DNA from 3 places in the Chryseobacterium sp. 7 genome. Region 2 is predicted to be linked to each of the others. Evidence: riboswitches for the same ligand, from Rfam matches in the RefSeq annotation. Region 2 holds a riboswitch; each other region holds the start of a gene.
What was found. Region 2 has a riboswitch for S-adenosylmethionine ahead of CLU97_RS20300 (TonB-dependent receptor plug domain-containing protein). Riboswitches for the same ligand answer to the same signal wherever they lie in the genome.

Region 1: it holds a riboswitch for S-adenosylmethionine, as region 2 does, so the genes downstream of both, CLU97_RS01440 (SusC/RagA family TonB-linked outer membrane protein) here and CLU97_RS20300 (TonB-dependent receptor plug domain-containing protein) in region 2, are expected to answer to the same signal.
Region 3: it holds a riboswitch for S-adenosylmethionine, as region 2 does, so the genes downstream of both, CLU97_RS00070 (alpha/beta fold hydrolase) here and CLU97_RS20300 (TonB-dependent receptor plug domain-containing protein) in region 2, are expected to answer to the same signal.

The regions. Positions count from the first base shown of each region.
Region 1 is NZ_RCCA01000001.1:295,011-302,005, reverse strand. It holds gene fabD (ACP S-malonyltransferase) at 1-213, shown strand, start outside; gene CLU97_RS01460 (GYDIA family GHMP kinase) at 223-852, shown strand; gene CLU97_RS24280 (hypothetical protein) at 849-1,127, shown strand; gene pckA (phosphoenolpyruvate carboxykinase (ATP)) at 1,254-2,870, shown strand; gene CLU97_RS01450 (hypothetical protein) at 2,923-3,360, opposite strand; gene CLU97_RS01445 (type II 3-dehydroquinate dehydratase) at 3,431-3,838, opposite strand; SAM riboswitch class I at 4,083-4,181, shown strand; gene CLU97_RS01440 (SusC/RagA family TonB-linked outer membrane protein) at 4,265-6,995, shown strand, end outside.
Region 2 is NZ_RCCA01000001.1:4,428,685-4,435,679, forward strand. It holds gene CLU97_RS20295 (APC family permease) at 1-1,202, opposite strand, end outside; gene CLU97_RS20300 (TonB-dependent receptor plug domain-containing protein) at 1,210-3,633, opposite strand; SAM riboswitch class I at 3,726-3,831, opposite strand; gene CLU97_RS20305 (alpha-amylase family glycosyl hydrolase) at 4,085-6,922, opposite strand.
Region 3 is NZ_RCCA01000001.1:9,551-16,545, forward strand. It holds gene CLU97_RS00050 (homocysteine S-methyltransferase family protein) at 1-987, opposite strand, end outside; gene CLU97_RS00055 (four helix bundle protein) at 962-1,348, opposite strand; gene CLU97_RS00060 (O-succinylhomoserine sulfhydrylase) at 1,376-2,536, opposite strand; gene CLU97_RS00065 (ACT domain-containing protein) at 2,658-4,196, opposite strand; gene CLU97_RS00070 (alpha/beta fold hydrolase) at 4,202-5,140, opposite strand; SAM riboswitch class I at 5,202-5,308, opposite strand; gene CLU97_RS00075 (MGH1-like glycoside hydrolase domain-containing protein) at 5,497-6,995, shown strand, end outside.

The DNA.
Region 1 (6,995 bases), 4.1 Mb from region 2:
TATCAGAATATCACTACAACAGCGGTTACCAATCCTGATGAGATCAAGCAAAATCTGATCGCTCAGCTTACCGGTCCTGTAAAATGGACTCAGTCTGTTCAGAATATGATCAAAGACGGTGCCTCTAACTTCGTAGAAGTAGGGCCAGGAAAAACCCTTCAGGGATTGATCAAGAAAATTGACGGATCCGTAGAAGCTGCTTCTGCAATCTAACAAAAAAATATGAACGCGATATTTTCACCGGGCAAGCTTATGCTTACTTCAGAATATTTCGCAATAGATGGAGCTCTTGTCTTAGCGGTACCTACCAAGCTGGGACAAGAGTTTTTTTTTGAAGAAATAAAAGATGGTAAGTCGCTTATTCTTTGGGAAGCCTATCATCAGAATACATTATGGTTAAGGGCTGTCATTGATTATAAAAACTGGCAGATCTTAGAGACCAACCGTCCATCAAGCGCTGAATTTATTACCAAAACCTTAAAGAATGTTCAGCAGCTTTCTAACAGTAAATTCAAGACTGATCTTACTTATCATTTAAAAACAAACCTTCAGTTTCCTGCAAATTACGGACTTGGGAGCAGTTCTACCCTGATGAACAATCTTGCGGAATGGGCGGAAATAGATCCTTTTTATCTCAATACAATCAGTTTGGGAGGCAGTGGATATGATATCGCAGTGGCAAAGGAAAAATCTGCCGTCCTTTTTCAAAGTAAGCCTGAGATCAAATATGAGAAGGTGAATTTCAATCCTTCTTTTAAAAATGAACTGATTTTTATACACTTAAATCAGAAGCAGGATAGTAGAGAAGGTATCAGTTTTTACAAGTCCAAAAAAAGTCTCCGGAACTGGTGAATGAATTTTCAGATCTCACAAAAAAAATATTGTTATGCAATGAATTGGAAAATTTTTCCGAATTAATGATGATTCATGAGCATAAAATTGCGGATTTTCTTGAAATATCGACAGTTAAAGAAAAATTCTTCTCAGATTGCCCTTCTTTTGTCAAAAGTTTAGGCGCATGGGGTGGAGATTTTGTAATGAGTGCCAAATTTGGGGACTATAAGAACTATTTTTGGGAGAAAGGTTTTACAACCGTTTTTGAATGGCAAAATATAATTGATTTATAATCAATTGTTTATAGTCCTGTTTTTTATTTGTCATTCTGACTTATATCAGTATATTTAAACCACCTTTAACAAATAATTAATATTATTTTTGTTGAAGTCAATAAAGAAATAGAAAATATAAGTAAAATGAAACACACTAAAATCATCCAGGATTTAGAGAAATTAGGGATTAAAGGAAACTATGAAGTAGTGTATAATCCTTCTTATGAAGAATTATATCAGGCTGAAGTTTCTCCTGAAAATCAGGGGTTTGAGCAAGCTGAGCTTACAGAGTCTGGCGCAGTATCAGTAAAAACAGGAATTTTCACAGGTCGTTCACCTAAAGACAGATATATTGTTCAGGATGATGTTACAAGGGATACAATTTTCTGGGATGGTAAAGTAAATTTACCTACAACTGCAGAAATTTTCGGTTCTTGTAAAGAACTAGTGATGAACCAGCTTTCTGAAGCTAAAAAAATCTATGTAGTAGATGCATTCTGTGGTACAAATGCAGATACAAGACTTAAAGTAAGATTTATCGTTGAAGTGGCATGGCAGGCGCATTTCGTGACTAACATGTTTATTCGTCCTTCTCACTACGAACTGGAGAACTTTGGTGAGCCGGATTTCACAGTAATCAACGGATCAAAAACTACCAACCCGAACTGGGAAGCTCAGGGATTAAACTCTGAAAACTTCATTATGTTCAACCTTACTGAAAAACTACAGATCATCGGAGGTACCTGGTACGGAGGTGAGATGAAGAAAGGAATGTTTGCCATGATGAACTATTACCTTCCATTGAAAGGTATGGCTTCTATGCACTGTTCTGCAAACGTAGGTGAAAAAGGAGATGTTGCTTTATTCTTTGGTCTTTCGGGAACGGGTAAAACTACTTTGTCAGCAGATCCTAAAAGATACCTTATCGGTGACGATGAGCACGGATGGGATAACAATGGAGTATTCAACTATGAAGGAGGATGCTACGCTAAAGTAATTGATTTATCAGAAGAAAAAGAACCGGATATTTTCAGAGCAATCAAAAGAGATGCACTTCTTGAAAACGTTGTAGTGAACAATGGAGTAGCAGATTATACTGACGGATCTATCACAGAAAATACAAGAGTTTCTTATCCAATTTATCATATCAACAAAATTGTATTGCCTTCTAAAGCAGGTCATGCTAAGAAGATTGTATATCTTTCGGCAGATGCATTCGGGGTACTTCCTCCGGTTTCCATTCTGAACGAAGATCAGGCTCAATATCACTTCCTTTGCGGTTATACATCGAAATTAGCCGGAACTGAAAGAGGAATTACAGAGCCTCAGCCATCTTTCTCACCTGCATTCGGTGAAGCGTTCCTTACATTACACCCAACAATGTATTCTAAAACACTGATCGGTAAAATGCAGGAGCACGGAGCTAAAGCCTATTTAGTAAATACGGGTTGGAATGGTACCGGAAACAGAATCTCTCTGAAAGATACAAGAGCAATTATTGATGCTATCATTGATGGATCTATCGATAATGCTCCAAAAACTCAGGTTCCTATCATGAATCTTGAGATTCCTACTGAATTACCAAATGTTTCTACAGGTATTTTAGATCCTAGAGATACGTATGAAAATGCTTCAGAATGGGAAGAAAAAGCAAAAGATCTTGCTTCAAGATATATCAAAAACTTTGAGCAGTACTGTGATACTGAAGAAGGTAAGAAATTAGTAGCTTCAGGACCTCAATTGCAGGAACAGACTATCTAATAGTTACTCATCAACATACAAAAAGCCTCATTCATTGATGAGGCTTTTTTATTCATATTTTTTTACAGTTTTGAATCAATTCATTCTTTTCGTCCAATTTTTGGATGGTTGATTTGATTGATTCTTCACTTAAACTTTTTATTATTATAAAATCTCTTGAAGAAAAGTAAGATTCTTCGTCCAGTATGTTATCTAAATATTTTGGAGTAGTGAAGGTTAGCCAATATTTTTCTTTGTTGGAAAATTCGATGGTTACTTCTATCACATCAGATTCTGAATTTTCTATTTTATCATCTATATGAATTGAAATTATTTCAGGTTCTTTATATGCCTGGAAATAAAATTTTGAATACCACTTAAGTTTTCCCTCATCATTACAGATTCTTATATTTTCAGATTCTATTTCCTCAATGATATAAGATTTTCTCTTTGTTAATTGCTTAGGATAAGCTCCAATGTCATTACAGTAAATCCTGTCCTTTATTTTCATGAATCATTTTCTAATTATCCATAGGTATCTGTGAAAATCTGTGCAATCTGTGGGAAAATAAGCAACAGAATTATTTTAAACTCAATATAGCCAATCTGTATCCATCCATTCCAAAGCCAGATAAAACTGCATCCGTATTAGCTGCCGTTACAGATTTCTGTCGAAATTCTTCCCTTTTGTAAATATTGCTGATGTGAACTTCTACTTTGGGCTTTCGGATATTTTTCAAACAATCAGCGATAGCATAAGAATAATGGGTAAAAGCTCCCGGATTAATCACTACTGCATCAAAATCATCCTCCTGAAGTCTGTTGATAAGCTCCCCTTCAATATTAGACTGATAATATTTTAATTTATGAGCCTGAAACTCAGATTTTAAATTTTCCAAATAACTTTCCATGGAAACATTTCCATAGATTTCCGGTTCTCTGGTACCTAAAAGGTTAAGGTTAGGGCCATTGATGATCAAAACTTTCATACTATAAAATTAAAAACTTTTTTTAATTAACAGCTAAAAATTTCTCCATTGATTGACTTTTATTTAATTAGGATATTAATAATGATATTTATCATGTGTGATAAAATGATAATAGGTGTAACTCTTTGTTGTAAGGGGTTTTATTAAAAAATTACGTTAATTTTTGAAAATTTATCATGAAAAATAAATAAGTCTACTTGTTTTGTAGACTAAAAGTTTTTAGCTTTGCAACCATATTTCGATCGGCTTATAAAGAAAGATGGAGGGAACTGACCCTATGAAATCTTAACAACCTACCCGTGGGGCAAGGTGTTACATTCAGCCTTTTTAGGAAAAATAAGCATTTGGTTTATCGTATTTATCGATGCCCTTTGCTGATATTTCTGCAAAGGGCTAAATTTTAATATATGATAAATAAAATTGATTATGATTAGCAAGAATTTATTCACTTCTAAAGTTTGGATACCTCCGGTAGCTGCATTTTTTCTAGGAATAACCAGTGTCAATGCACAAAATACCAAGCCGAAAGATAGCCTCCACGAAAAAGAACTTGATGAAGTTGTGGTAGTAGCCTACGGAAAGGCAAAAAGAAACAGCTATACAGGTTCTGTAGCCACCATTTCAAGTGATAAGATTAATAACAGACCTGTCACCAATATTACCAAAGCTTTGGAAGGGCAGGTTGCAGGGATTCAAACGACCAGTGCATCTGGACAGCCGGGAGCTGTTTCTACCATCCGAATCAGAGGGATTGGTTCCATCAGTGCTTCCAGTGATCCGTTATATGTGGTGGATGGAATTCCTTTTGACGGAAACCTGAACGCTATCAGCCCAAGCGATATTGAATCCATCAGTGTTCTGAAAGATGCTACAGCAAGTGCTTTGTATGGTTCAAGAGGAGCTAACGGAATTATCATCATCACCACAAAATCAGGTAAAAAAGGTGAGGCTAAAGTCAATTTTAATATCAGCCAGGGATTCTCCGGAAGAGCAGTTAAAGATTATGAACAGGTTAATACAGATCAGTATTTTCAATTGTATTGGGAAGCGTTGAGGAATGGATATCAGTCTGGAAAAGTTTCTTCTCAACAGGCTGCTCAGATGGCAACGGATAATCTTGTTTCTACATTAGGGATCAACCCATATGGAACTGCTTATCCAAAACCCGTAGGGACAGATGGGAAATTGTTGCCAGGGGCATCAGCACTTTGGAATGATGACTGGAGGGATATTTTACAGAGAGTAGCTTCAAGAAATCAGGTAGATCTTGATATCAGCGGAGGAAGTGAGAAAAGCAATTATTTCTTTTCTCTGGGCTATCTTGATGATAAAGGAATGGCAATTGAATCAGGATATAAAAGATATAATACCCGATTGAAAATCAATTCTGAGGTAAAAAAATGGCTGAATGTAGGAGTGAATTTAAACTATACAAACAGCATTCAGCAGGCTCCGACTTCTTCCGATTCGAAGGCGAGTAATATCATCAATGCAGCAAGATTTATACCTTCATTTTATCCTTATTATGAAAGAAATCCGGACGGAACTTATATTTTAGGTGCTGATGGAAATCCAATTTATGATTTTGGAAAATACAGACCTACGAATGCTCTTCAGAATCAGAATGCTGCTGCAACACTGCCTTTAGACAAAAACGATAATAAAGAAGATAATTTCTCAGGAAAAGGATTCATGGAATTTACTTTCTTGCCGGAATTAAAATTCAAGACAAGTTTCTCTGTTGATTTGGTGAATTATAATGGACATTATTATTCAAATCCATTACTGGGACAAGGTGCAGAAACGGGAGGCTCGGTGACGAAAACAAATACCAGAACACTTTCTTATACCACCAGTAATATTCTTACGTATGATAAGAAATTTGGAAAACATCATATCAATGCTTTGGCAGGACATGAATTCTACAAATACGATTATCAGACAATTTCCGGAACAAGAAGCCAGTTCTCACTGCCTTATTACTATGAGCCGGATGCAGCTTCTTTATTAGGCAGTTTCAGTGGAAACAGTAATAAATTAAGCCTATTAAGTTTCCTTGGAAAAGTAGAGTATGATTATAACAATACTTATTTTCTATCAGCTTCAGGAAGAGCAGACAGTTCTTCAAGATTTGAAAAGGATAACAGATGGGGGAGATTCTGGTCTGTAGGAGGTTCATGGAAGATTTCAAACGAAGAATTTATTAAAAGCCTGAATGTTTTCAATCAGTTGACATTGCGTGCCAGCTATGGTGGTCAGGGGAATGATAAGTTACTTAGACCGAACGGGCAGCCGCTTTATTATGCATATCAGGAACTATACAAGTTTATCAGCCTTGGGGGAGAGCCGGGAACTACACTGGAAAAAACGTCTACCAATAATGTGAAATGGGAAACCAACCTTAATTTAAACGTAGGATTGGAATTTGCCATTCTGAATAACAGAATTAAAGGAAATATCGAATATTTCAAAAGACAAAGCCAGGATCTTCTGTTTAATATGCCAGTTGCACCATCATTGGGAATCAGTGATTATCCTGCGAATATCGGAACCATTCAGAATACAGGATTTGAATTTTCATTATTTACAACACCTGTTAAAACTGATGATTTCCAATGGAATGTGGATGTTAACATGAGTACTTTAAACAATAAAGTAACCAAACTGCCCGGAGGTTCTCTTGTGGTAGGAACTAAATTATTGACAGTGGGAGGTTCTGTATACGATTTCTTCATTCCGGAATGGGTAGGAGTAGATCCGGGCAATGGAAAGCCATTGTGGAAAACCGTGACTACAGATGCCAGCGGAAACTCAGTAGAGGGAACTACTTCAGAATATTCCAAAGCTACAAAACTGTTGCAGGGTTCTGCATTGCCTAAACTGACAGGAGGAATCAGTACAAGTATCAATTATAAGAATTTCGACTTTTCAGGATTACTGACATTCAAAATAGGGGGTAAAATTCTGGATAATGACTATACTTCCATCATGCATAACGGAAGTGCCGGAGGACGTGCATGGAGTGCTGAAATGCTGAACAGATGGACGCCAGATAATCCTAATACAGATGTTCCTGGTTTGAGTACTACAACAAACAACTGGACATCCACATCTTCCAGATTCTTATACTCAGGAACGTATGCAAGACTTAAAAATG
Region 2 (6,995 bases):
AATGTAAAGTAGAGAATATAAAAACTGAACAGTAAAAAAACAGCCGGAAAAATGTGGAAAGCATTCGACTTAAAAATTTTCCTGTCTTTTTTCTTCAGGAAGAATACGGTTGAAATAGCGAGACTTGCAAAAAGCTGTAAAATAAAAGCCGTATAGACAAATATTTCTTTGAAGCTCCCTGTCAGAATAATAATGGCAGCAATTACTGCATGAGCGAAAATAGCTCTTACCGGAATTCCTTTTTCGTTACCCACTGCTAAAGGTTTCCAAATGGAGGTATGTTTTGCAAAAGCCTGTGTTAATCTTGATCCTACCCACAGATACCCGCTAATTGTTGCAACCAGCTGTAGAGCAATAAAAATATTGACAATCTTTCCAAAAGCGGGACCAAGCATATTGACGGCTGCTTCTCCCATTACATCTTCTTTTCCTGCCAACTGGCTTACCGGAGCATGCTTCAGCATAATATAATTTACCAGAATATAGCTTACCGTTACGAAAACAGTCCCTATAATCAGTGATTTAGGAAGGTTTTTCTGAACATCTTTTATTTCTCCCGCGATATAAGAAGCTGAATTCCATCCCGTGTAGGAGTAGGTTACAAATACCAAGGATGTAGCAAAAGCCGGGAGTATGATTTCGTTCTTCCAACTATCACCGAAGTTCAGGCTATTTCCAATCTGTGGTGAATCTGAAAGTACAACACCCAAAATAACCAGTACAATAATGAAAGCTATTTTAATGAAAGTAAAAAAGTTATGAAATCTGCTGGATGTTTTTAAGCTAAAGGATAAGGCAATTGCAACCAGGAAAATAGCAGCAATTGCAAAACCATTTCCAAAAGAATAATCAAATACAGAAAGGTATTTTGACATAGCTAAGGCTGCCAGAGCCACAGGAGAGGAAAACCCAATAATCAGAGAAACCCAACTTATCAGGTATCCGAACAGCGGATGATAGGTTTCTTTAAGATAAATAAAATCACCCCCGTTTCCTTTAAAATGCGAACCTAATTCAGCATAGCAAAAAGCCCCGAACAGCGCTAGAATTCCTCCGATTGCCCATAGCAGGAATATGCTGTAGGTATTGGTAATATCGGATAACTGAAAGCCCAGGGTTGTAAAAATCCCCGTTCCTATCATATTGGAAACCACGATGGCTGCGGCTGTTTTCCAGCCAATCTGATGTGAGGTAGTACTCATTTAATGATTAAAAATTAAAATTAAGCCTTCCAAAGAAATAATTCCCCAGTGTTCCCATCTGAACCGGCGCATATTTGAATACTCCATAGTATGAATTTTCATAAATCTGGCGATCCGGGAAGACATCAAACACATTGTTGGCTCCTACCGTAAAGTTGATACTTTTTGTAATATCATACCCAACACTGATGTCGGTTACTACTTTCGGGGAGAACTCCTGCACACCTCCAAAAGGATAGCCATCTCTTATTACTTTACCAAAATAGGTATTTCTTACGAGAAAATTAAATTTGCCGATTCCATAATTTAATCCTAATGAGGCTTTTGTTTTGGGAGACAATGTTTCAATGATATTAATCTGATCCGGACCAAAGAATTCATTTTGTGGAGTTCCCAGATTTTCCGGAAAATGGAAATCTGTGATTTTTGTTTCTGTATAATTTCCGGCAAGATTTATATTTAATTTTCCATTCCCAAGGATCCAGTCATAGGAAACCACTACATCTACTCCTTTGGTTTCTGTGTCTATGGCATTGGCAAAGAATCTTCCGCTTTCTACCTTAAACTGTTCTAACCTTGGATCAGTAATATTGCTGGTAATCACAATCCTGTTTTTCACCTTGATCCAATATCCGTCTACTGTAATAAATAATCCTTTTGCAGGTTTTAAAGTGAATCCTGCACTTGCATTGACAGACGTTTCCTGTTTGAGTTTATCAAATCCAAGAATTCTCGCAGCATCACTGTCATTTCTGAAAATCCCTTTGGTGACAATTCCGGAACCGGAAGTGGAGATATCGGCATAAGAGTTATTAAAATACTGCTGTTGAAGAGAAGGCGCTCTGAATCCCGTTCCCACTGCCGCTCTTATTGCATAATTTTTCACAAACTCATATCGTACCGCCAGTTTTCCATTCAGAGTATTTCCAAAATCTGAATAATTTTCAAATCTTGCAGCCGCATCAATATTCAGTTTTTTATCTAAATCATAGGAAACATCTGCATACACTGCTGTTGAATGTCTGTCTTTCTTCAATGCATTATTGGGAGAAAACCCGATAAAGGATTGAGATCCGCCTGCACCTAACACTGTTGATCCTTCTGTGGCAACATTTCCGTTGATGTCATACTGGGTATAAGATGCTTCATCTCCTGCTTTGATCTGGTATTGTTCAAATCTGAATTCTCCTCCGAACGCGATATTGAAACGGTTTATATTTTTGGAAACGTCAAGGTTAATGGTATTTTGAAGGAAGCTGTGTGCTCCGGCATAAAAACTCGTAGGTGATTTTGCTCCCAGTGAAGCATTATTGGTATTGTTTACATTGTAGTTAAAAGTATTGCTTCCGAAAGTATTGCTTAAGTCAAATAACCAGTCATTCAAATTATATTTTGCTCCTACAGCGTAAGAAACATCGTACACCTGTGATCCAAGAGTCGCCTGAAAACCGTTCGGATAAATGGATGAAACCACATTGGATGTTTCGCTCGGAAGTCTTCTGAAGCCAAAACCTTTTCCTTCTTTGATACTGAATCCTCCAAAAGAATACATTTTAAAATGATCATTAAAAGGATATTCTGCATTGAAAAACAGCTGTCCCTGCCTAATTTGGGCATCTCCAATCTGAAAATTAAAATCGTCACGGGTTAATCCTCGTTCTTTAATTTTTGCATCATCTGCTGCCCTTGCCGCTTCCGGATCATCAGCAAATGCATAGGCAAAATTATTCCCAAAAATATCCAGGTCATGATTTTGAGTTCGTGTTGTTTTTCCTCTGTGGCTTAATTGTAGTGAAAGGTTGATATATCCGTCTTTCTTTCCTAATGAAGTTCCATAATTGGCTCCTGCCTGGTAAGTATCACCATCATTTCTTCCGGTTAATCCATAGGTAAGACTTGCTGAAGCTCCTATATTTTTCTTCAGAATAATATTGATGACTCCTGCAATGGCATCAGAACCGTATTGCGCTGCGGCTCCATCTCTTAATACTTCTATCCTATCAATAGCAATAACAGGAATTGTACTTAAATCTGTTCCAACAGAGCCATTTCCAACAGTATTCTGATAATTAACTAAAGAGGTGGAATGTCTTCTTTTTCCGTTAAGCAATACCAGAACCTGATCAGGTCCCATTCCTCTTAAAGTTACAGGATCAATGTGCTCTGTACCATCTGAAGCAGACTGTCTCACTGCATTAAACGATGGAATAACGTAGTTCAGGAGATCCTGAGCAGTCATTTGTGGGGAGCTTCTCTGAATTTTATCGATATTAATTACATCTACAGGAACGGGTGTCTCCAGCTTTGTTCTTTTGACATTACGGTTTCCGACGATGACAATATCTTCGATCTGATTTCCTTTTTCCTCACTTTCCTGAGCAGCGACCAGAATTGCTCCGAGCAATAATACAGCTGTGCTTAATTTTTTCATTTTGTTCTTGACAATTAATAATACAGGTCTGGCGGATATTTCCGCAGATACACAAGACTTCAAGAAATGGAATTCATATAGAATATTGACTTCACTTATCTCCCCCTAAGGGTTGGAATTAGCACCTTTACACTTCTGAAACCGTGTAGGTTGCTAAGGTTTCACGGGGCCAAATCCCTCCACCTTTCTTGATAAATCTACTGCAAAAGTAGACTATTTTTTTAAATGTACAAAAAAAGGCAAATCTGCTACAATGCAAATTTGCCTTTTATTATTTTATATAAATTGTTTACACCTTTATTTTTGAACCATTAAGATGTAATAAGAGTTTAAGAGTATTAAGAGAAACTTCGCTATACGCTTAAGAATCAGAATGATTCATCTTAACTCTACTTTATTGCTTAAATCCTTCTTAATGGTTTTAATACATTTTTTATAAGTCTAAACATTTTTATTTAATGATCATCTTTTGAATGGCTATTCCTGTGTCTGATTTCAGCTGTACCAGATAAGTTCCTGCCGGATAACTGATTTTCGCTTCATAAATCCCGTTTTCTTTATCCAGTTTGAATGAATCAAGCTTTTTACCAGTCATATCAAAAATTAAAATCTCTCCGTTTTTAGCTTTACTGAAAACTAATTGGGCAACTCCATTTTTTACCGGATTATCTGCAATCTGAAGGGATAATTTGTTGGCTGCATTGGTATCTGCTGCTGACAAAGCACCTGCATAATTTCCAAAGATTCTGAATTCTCCAGGCTGTAGAGTAATCGGAGCTGTTGTGGAGACTACATTTGAGATACTGTCGTCCATCAGATTCTGCCATTGGCCTGTGTAAGGGAAATAAGGTACTACATTTTGCACAGAAGTGGTGTAATTGGCTAATACTACTACATTCTTAGTTCCTGTTGCAATAGACGTATCATACACGTAAATTCTTGTGATCAGACCATTAGGATCATTCGTAAGGTTATTGGATTCTATACTGTACGTTTTAGATTTAAAAACCGGATGACTGTTTCTGATATTGATGATTTTAGCCCAGGTATCGTAAACAGCTTTTCTGTTCGCATTCGTATCATATCCTAAAGTAAACGCGATAGGTTTCTCATCTGTTCTACAACCGCTGTCGATAGTACCATTCGCACATCTGTTGATGCTGAATTCATATCCTAATTCACCAAACTGCCAGATCATTTTCGGACCGGGAATGGTAAAGAAAGTTGCACCGAAAGTTTTCATTCTTTCAAGAGCAGTATTCAGGTCTTTCACATTATAGCTTCCATTAGTAGCTCCATATGTAAGATTTTTAAACATCAGTCTTTCTTCATCATGGCTTTCTCCATAGCCTACAGCACTCATATTGGTAAAGCCGTGAAGGCTGTGGCTCATGCGGTCATAATTGCTATTTTCCTGATAGCCCATTGTATTCTGATTGTAAGGATCTGTCTGTTTATTCCAAAGCATAACACCTTTTCCTTCTGCAATTCTGTAGTTCGCCCATTGCTGCTCTTCTGCATCTGTTCCAAGGTGCTCGAAGATCATGTATGAGTTCGGATCCAGAGCCCACTGTCTGTCTGCGTAGTGTTTCATGATATCCACTCTGTCCTGCTGATAGGCATTGGTACATGTTTCGTCGTTTTCGGAACAGCTTTGAGTGAATCCTTTTGTTAAATCCCAACGGAATCCGTCTATGTGATATTCAGTCAGCCATTGCTGAAGACATCTTTCAACGTAATACTGCGTTGAAGGACTTGTATGGTTAAAATCATTGAATACATTGTAGGAATGTTTCGGAACCTGATTGAAGTAAGGGTTATTCGCAGCCACATCTCCATAACCGTCTCCATCCGGATCTATATTCCAAAGTCTTACCAAAGGAGAACGCCCGGTAGCATGATTAAACGCGACATCCAGAATCACCGCAATCCCGTTTTGGTGGCACAGATCTACAAATTCTTTGAATTTTTCCGGAGTTCCATACGCTTTATCCAATGCATAATGGAAGGAAGTATTGTATCCCCAGGAAAGATTTCCTTCAAATTCCATGATCGGCATTAATTCTATGGCATTGATTTTTAAATTTTTTAAATAAGTAATTTTATCAATCAGTGACTGCCAGTTCTTTTCCTGTGTAAAGTCTCTCAATAATACTTCATAGACTAACAGATCTTCTTTTGCTGGTCTCTGAAAATTGGTGACCTGCCAGTTGTAAGCAGCCTGACCTGTTTTAAATGTTGAAACTTCAAAACCCTGCCCGGCAGGAAATGCAGGTAAATTTGGATAAGTAGTTGCCGAAATCCATTGATCGTCATAAGATGATAAAATCTGTGGTGAATAAGGATCTGCTACTTTTCTCAAATCATTGGTTCTATATTGGAAAGTATATAACTGCTGAGGAGTAATTCCATTAAGTTCTATCCAATACAAATCGGGATTTGTAGTATCTCTTTTCATTAAATAAGTATCATTCACCGCCCAGTTGTTAAAACTGCCGATGACATGTACAAAGCTTTTCCCCGGAGCATATAGTGCGAGTCCCACTTTGGTCTGATCTGTCGGGTGATAATTGATTCCCTGTCTCATCCAGTTGGGTATTGCTTCAGAAACCACATTTCTCGGAACCTGTAAAATAAATGTTGCATTTTTAGAATTGGTTCCCTGTGTTGCAACAAGCTCCATACTGGCATCCTGAGTGACTGTGTAACTGTAAGAATAGGATTGTGAAGGAGTTGCAGTAGAATTTACAACCGTTCCATTGGCTTTTAACTGAAATGTTGCATTGACATTGGTTGTAGCCGTAATATTAATGGAATTCCCCACAGGAACTGTGGTAAGGCTATTCGCCAGTGGATTGGTAAGATTTAAGCTTAAAGTCCCTACGTTTACAAAAATATCAGGTGAGGTCTGATGAGATCCTGTTTTATCTTTCAATAAAAACCCGAACCTTCCGATCCCTGTTCTTCCGAAGAAAGAAGTTGGTGTAAAAGTAAGTGAATAGCTGTCTGTTCCGGCGTTATAAACCAGCTTATTCAAATCATTGGAGTTGTTCCAGCTGCCATTCGTAGGACAATCCTGGCTGTTCTGATAATTGGTATCAAAAGACCAGCTCCAGATATAAATGGCATTATTGGAAACTCCCCATGCAGATTCGTCAATCTGATCTCCCGGAACGGTAAGCGTTACAGCATCTGTTTCATTGAATGGATTAGGGGTAATGGTGTAATTGATCTGCCCAAAAACAACAATTGTAATCAGCAGAAAAACAACGGAATAAAATTTTTTCATGTCTTATTTTTTATCGAATATAATATTAATTTTTATTCATACTCATTATTTTGATGAGATATTTCATTTTCAG
Region 3 (6,995 bases), 4.4 Mb from region 2:
CGGCGGATATTTCTCTACCAGATCAGCAATCGCTTTAATATGCTCAGGAGTCGTACCACAGCACCCTCCGATAATGTTGATCAGTCCTTTTTCCACATATTCTTTGATCTGTCTTGCCATATCTTCAGGAGTTTCATCATATTTTCCGAAGGCATTGGGTAAACCGGCATTCGGGTAAGCTGAAACATAGAATTCTGAATTATGAGCCAGTGTTTCAAGATAAGGGGTAAGCTGATCTGCTCCCAATGCACAGTTGAAACCTACGCTCAATAAATTCAGGTGGGAAACTGAGATCAGGAATGCTTCTGCAGTCTGTCCGCTCAATGTTCTTCCGGAAGCATCCGTAATAGTTCCTGAAACCATAATTGGAATTTTTATTCCTCTTTCGTCCTGTAATTCATCAATGGCGAATAAAGCAGCTTTTGCATTCAGGGTATCAAAGATGGTTTCAACCAAAAGGATATCTGAGCCTCCGTCCAACAACGCTTCACACTGCTGTTTGTAAGCTACTCTCAATTCTTCAAAAGTGATAGCTCTGTATCCGGGATCATTCACATCCGGGCTTAAACTTGCCGTTCTGTTCGTTGGTCCTATAGATCCCGCTACGAATCTCGGTTTTTCCGGATTTTTTGCAGTGTATTCATCACAGGCTTTTCTGGCAATTTTTGCAGATTCATAGTTCAGATCGTATACCAGATCTTCCATATGATAATCTGCCATTGCAATGGTGGTTCCTGAAAACGTATTGGTTTCAATGATATCAGCACCTGCTTCCAGATATTTTTTGTGAACTTCTTCAATCGCCTGAGGCTGCGTCAGAGAAAGCAGGTCATTATTTCCTTTTACCGGATATTCCCAGTCTTTGAAACGCTCTCCACGATAGTCTTCTTCTTCGAATTTGTATCTCTGAAGCATAGTTCCCATTGCACCATCAAGAATTAAAATTCTTTCGGATATCGCTTTATATAATTGTTCTGAATTTTTCATATTCTATCAATTTGTAACAGTTTATAAATCCGCTGACCAGTTTTTTGCATAAGAGGATTTTTTTATTAATGATTTCAAAATCCTCTTTAGAAATATAATGTTGGTCTAGAGCCAAATGGAAATGAGCCTCCAGTTTATTAAGAGATTCCCCGGCTATGTGTAAAAACGGTAAAGTATCTTCAGGAATCTCTCTTCTACTTCCTTCCGTTATATTAAACGAAACTGAAGTTGCCATTCTTCTTATTTGACTTGTTAAAGCCAATAATTCTTCTCCAGGAAAGTTTGTGGTCAAAATATAAGTCAGAGTAACCAACTTTCTTACTTCCCTATAAATTGCTAATTCTGTGTAGTCTCTATCCATTTGGCTCTATAAACTGTCAACGATTAACTAATCTAAGGCCTGTTTCAGATCCGCGATAACATCTTCTACATTTTCCAGTCCTACTGAGCAACGAACCAATCCTGCTGTAATTCCTACCTCATTTCTTTCTTCATCTGACAGTTTAGAATGGGTAGTGGATGCCGGATGCGTAACGATCGTTCTTGTATCACCTAAATTGGCGGACAATGAACACATTTGTATCTTATCTAAAAAGGCTCTTCCTCCTTCTATACCACCTTTTATTTCAAATGCTACGATATTTCCTCCCAGCTTCATCTGCTTTTTGGCTACTTCATAGCTTGGGTGGGATTTCAGGAAAGGATATTTTACTAATTCCACATTGGGATGGCTTTCTAAAAACTCAGCTACCTTCAATGCATTCTCACAGTGTTTTTCTACCCGGATTGCCAATGTTTCAAGGCTTTTTGATAGTACCCATGCATTAAAAGGAGACAATGCAGGCCCTGTATTTCTTGCAAAAAGATAAATTTCTCTGATCAGGTCTTCTTTTCCTACTGCTATTCCTCCTAAAACTCTTCCCTGTCCGTCAATCAGTTTTGTAGCTGAGTGTACAACAATATCTGCACCGTATTTGATAGGCTGCTGAAGATAAGGTGTTGCAAAACAGTTGTCTACAATAAAAATAAGATTGTGTTTTTTGGCGATCTGCCCGAAGAATTCAAGATCCAGAATTTCAATAGCCGGATTGGTAGGCGTTTCAAGATATAAGATCTTAGTATTAGGTTGAATGTATTGCTCTACGTTTGCGGCATCTTCTGCTTTGAAATATGAAGTTTCAATATTCCATTTCGGGAAATACTTAGTAAACAATGTATGTGTAGACCCGAATACAGACTGACAGCTCACAATGTGATCTCCGGCATTTAACAAAGCTGCAAATGTAGAATAGATGGCTGCCATTCCTGTTGCAAAGGCATATCCTGCTTCTGCGCCTTCCATTTTAGCGATCTTATCTGTAAATTCTGTTACGTTGGGATTAGAGAAGCGGCTGTATAGATTTTTAGGCTTTTCTTCAGCAAAGCTTGCTCTCATATCTTCCGCATCCTGAAATATAAAACTGGAGGTCAGATAGAGCGGTGTTGAATGCTCGTCAAACTGAGATCTTTCAGTCTGGGTTCTTATTGCTGATGTTTCAAAATTTTCCATATAGTTTTAATTTTAATAATGTACAATGTATTTTCAGGCTGCTATTCTATACTTCATTAAACAAATCCCTCTGCATTGCTCTCTTCTTCATGAATACATTGTACATTTTACTTTGTACAAATTATTTAGTTTCACTTACTCTTAAAATATCTCCGAATACACCTCTTGCAGTTACCTGTGCTCCGGCTCCGGCTCCCATGATAACAATTGGGTTTTCTCCGTAACTTTCTGTATAAATTTCAAAGATTGAATCTGAACCTTTCAGCTGTCCTAATGCGGATGTCGCAGGAACAGACACCAGTTTTACATCCAGTTCACCTTTATCTTTCTGTAAGTCACCATGCAGATCACCTACATATCTCAATACATGTCCGGGTTCCTGGTTTTCTTTTATTTTCTGGTATTCTTCGTCTAGTTCCCCAAGTCTTGAAAGGAATTCTGACTTTGAAACTTCAAGCAGGCTTTCCGGAACCAGGTTTTGAATATTGATATCTCCAAATTCGTTGATTAAATCTAATTCTCTCGCCAGGATCAATAATTTTCTTGCCACATCATTTCCTGATAAATCTTCTCGTGGATCCGGTTCTGTAAATCCTTTTTCCAAAGCTTCGTTGATGATGGTTGAGAATTTATCGTCTCTCAAAGAAAAATTATTGAAAACATAACTCAGTGTTCCGGAGAATACTCCTTTGATTCTTGTGATATTTTCTCCTGAAAGGTGTAATAATTTAATCGTATCAATCAATGGTAAGCCCGCCCCCACATTGGTTTCATACAGATAACGTCTGTTATTTTTATTCAACGTATATCTTAGTTTTCTGTACTCTTCAATCGGAAGGGTATTGAAAATTTTGTTGGAAGAAACCAGATCAAATCCGTTTTCTGCCAAAGCGTGATAATTCTTTACAAAATCTTTGCTGGCTGTGTTATCCACAACAATCAGGTTCTCCAGTTGATTTTCATTAGAAAAATTAATAAGTTCTTCTACATTTGATGGATGTTCTGCTGTTAAAACCTCATCACTCCAATTAGTATCAAATCCTTTTTTGTTGAAGGCAATTTTCTTTGAGTTGGCCACTGCCACCACCTTAAGATCTATCTTTTTACGTTTTTTAATTTCTTCCGCAGATTCCAGAACCTGCTGTATCAATGTTTTTCCTACATTTCCGTGACCAATGATAGCCAAATGAACTGTCTTTGGTTTTTTGAAAATTTCAGATTCTATAATATTTTTTGTTTTTTCATCCTGTGAAGAAGTCACTACAATGTTGACTCTGTTTTCTCCAGCTACCTGGTTTAAAAGCAATGGAAAAACATTGTTTCTTGCCAGCTCAACAAAGACTTTATTGAAATCTTCTGCTACAAAACCAATCACAGAAACATTATTGATACTGTAGATCTGGGAAACTTTTCCTGATTTTCTTTCTTCTTCAAATTCATCAATAAGACAGGCTACTGCTTTTTCTGCATCATTGGCGTGAACCAGAATAGAAATTCCGTTTTCTACGGCCTGCTGAGAAATTACACCTACACTGATGCGCGCTAAAGTAAGCGCTTTAAAAATTCGTCCGTCAATCCCGATTTCTCCCAGGAAATCTTCTCCTTCAAATTTGACGATTGATCTGTTCTTCAAAAATTTTATTTCGTTAGCATTTTTCATTACTTCTATAAAATGTTTTTAATGATATTATTTAATTGTTGATATTCCATTAGGAAGGCATCATGCCCGTGTATAGATTGGATCTCGTGATAAGAAACATCCTTATTTTTCTCTTTTAAGTTTTCAAAACACATTCGGATTTCAGAAGCCGGGAAGAATAAGTCTGTATCTACGGAGATCATGTGCATTCGTGCCTGTATGTTCTCCAACGCTTCTTCAGCAACGTTTATATTCATCAAGAGATGGTTCATCAGCTTGTAACTTTTTAAACTAAACCTTTCGTTTAGCGCATTACCATGATAAACCAGCCAGTCTTCTGATTCCAGGCGTTGTTTTTCCTGGTTATATTGGTTTTGAAATCTGTCATTGAGTGACTGTGGAGTTCTGTAACACAACATCGCATGAATTCTTGCTTTCTGTAATGGTTCCTCTTTATCATTCAATAAAAATTTCTGAACCAGACACTGTGCATGAAGCCAGTCGTGTGTTCTGTAATCACAGGCTATAGGAATAAATATTTCCGCGAGATCCGGCTGCTTAGCAAGCATTTCCCAGGCAATCCCTCCTCCCAGAGAGCCTCCGATAATGGCGTATAAATTTTTGATATGTAACGCTTCAAGGCCTTTCAGAAATATCGTAGCGATATCTGAAGGAGTGAAGTCTTCATAGTCTTCAATTAAAAAATCGTCATATCCGTTTCCGGGTATATTAAAGCACAGAACAGTATATTTATCAGTATCTACAATCTGATTTTCTCCTACCAATTGTTTCCACCAGCCTTTTGCTCCGGATACATTGGAATTTCCGGTAAGAGCATGGTTGATTAAAATGACAGGGGCTGTAAACAGATCTTTCCCAAAAAGCTGATAGCTTAATGAGATACGGTATTCCTTTTGGGAATAAGTTTGATACGTAAGATTAATATAGTTTAGTTCTGTTTTCAATTCTATTAAATTTTAATACAATTGAAAATGCCACAGGAAATGGCTGAAAAAGAACTTCAGTGAGTTATCTGTCCAAAATACTTTGGTAGAACGTAGCACCTTCTTTGCTTGCGCAAAGGGTTGCTAAGGTTTCATAGGGTCTAATCCCTCAACCTTTCTTGATAACATTTTCAATATTTGAATGAACGAATGATGCAAAGGTAGTTCTTTTCTTTTAATTTCAAAAAAAAATTATTTTAATATTTAAAAAAGCCCTTAAATACAAGTATTTCAAAGGTATATTAATAATTATTCAGATGAAAAAAATTGGAATTACCTTTCAAAAAAACTAACTTCGTGTGGAAAAATGATGAGATATGACCGCTGAAAAAGAAAGATTACAAGATACCAAATGGAAAAACTGGGGACCTTATGTAAGCAACCGGCAGTGGGGAAATGTACGCGAAGACTATAGCCCGAACGGGAATGCCTGGAATTTTACCAATCATAATAATGCCGAAAGCTATGCTTACCGCTGGGGTGAAGAAGGTATTGCAGGAATTTCTGATGTAAAGCAGATTTTATGTTTTGCTTTTTCATTTTGGAACAAGAAAGACAAAATGGTAAAGGAAAGGTTCTTCGGGTTGAGCAACCCTCAGGGAAACCACGGAGAAGACATTAAAGAAATCTTTTATTATCTGGATAATACACCCACTCACAGCTATATGAAAATGGTGTATAAATACCCGATTAATGAATTTCCTTACGATGATATTGTTGCAGAAAACGGGAGACGCAGTAAAAAGGAACCGGAGTATGAGCTGTTTGATACAGGAATTTTTGATAATGATGAATATTTCGATATTTTTATTGAATACTGTAAAGCCGACCACAATGATATCCTTGCCCGAGTAACCATCTGTAACCGAAGCCAGCATGAAGCACCTATTCTGGTAGCGCCTACTGTATGGTTCAGAAACAACTGGAAATGGGGATACAATACCTATAAAGGAGAAATCAATGCTTCTCATGACGGAAGTATTAATATTGGGCACGACAGTATTTCGATCAAGAAATTCTATTCCCGAAATCCGAATGCGCAAAGCGCATTTTGTGATAATGAAACCAATAACACCAAGCTTTATGGAACACCTACCGCTGAAAACAGTTATTTCAAAGATGGAATCAATCATTTTATCACCCACCAGACGAATACTATAAATCCCGAAAAGAAAGGGACAAAAGCTTCTTTTCTGATTGATGAAATGATTGGAGCCGGAGAATCTAAAGTTTTTGACTTCAGACTATGTCCTGATAAGGCCGATGAACCTTTTGAAAAGTTTGATGAAATTTTCAATACACGAGAGGCTGAAGCAGAAGAGTTTTATAAGGGAATCCAGAATGATACAGTGAACGAAGATGAAAGAAATGTTCAGAGACAGGCTTTTGCCGGACTTCTTTGGAACAAGCAGTTCTATCATTATAATATCGGAAAATGGCTGAAAGGTGATCCTAACTTTGAAGCCCCAAGAAATTTCAATGAATATGTAAGAAATACAGAATGGAATCATCTCCATAACAAGGATATTATTTCCATGCCTGATAAATGGGAGTATCCATGGTATGCTACGTGGGATCTGGCATTTCACTGTGTTCCTTTTTCTATCATAGATGCCGAATTTGCTAAAGGGCAGCTTCTACTTCTTACCAAAGAATGGTATATGCATCCTAACGGGCAGCTTCCTGCCTATGAATGGAATATGAGTGACGTGAATCCGCCTGTACATGCCTGGTCATGCTTCCGTGTTTTTAAAATTGATGAAAAAAATAACGGAAAGCCGGATTTATTATTCCTGGAGAAAGTATTCCAAAAGCT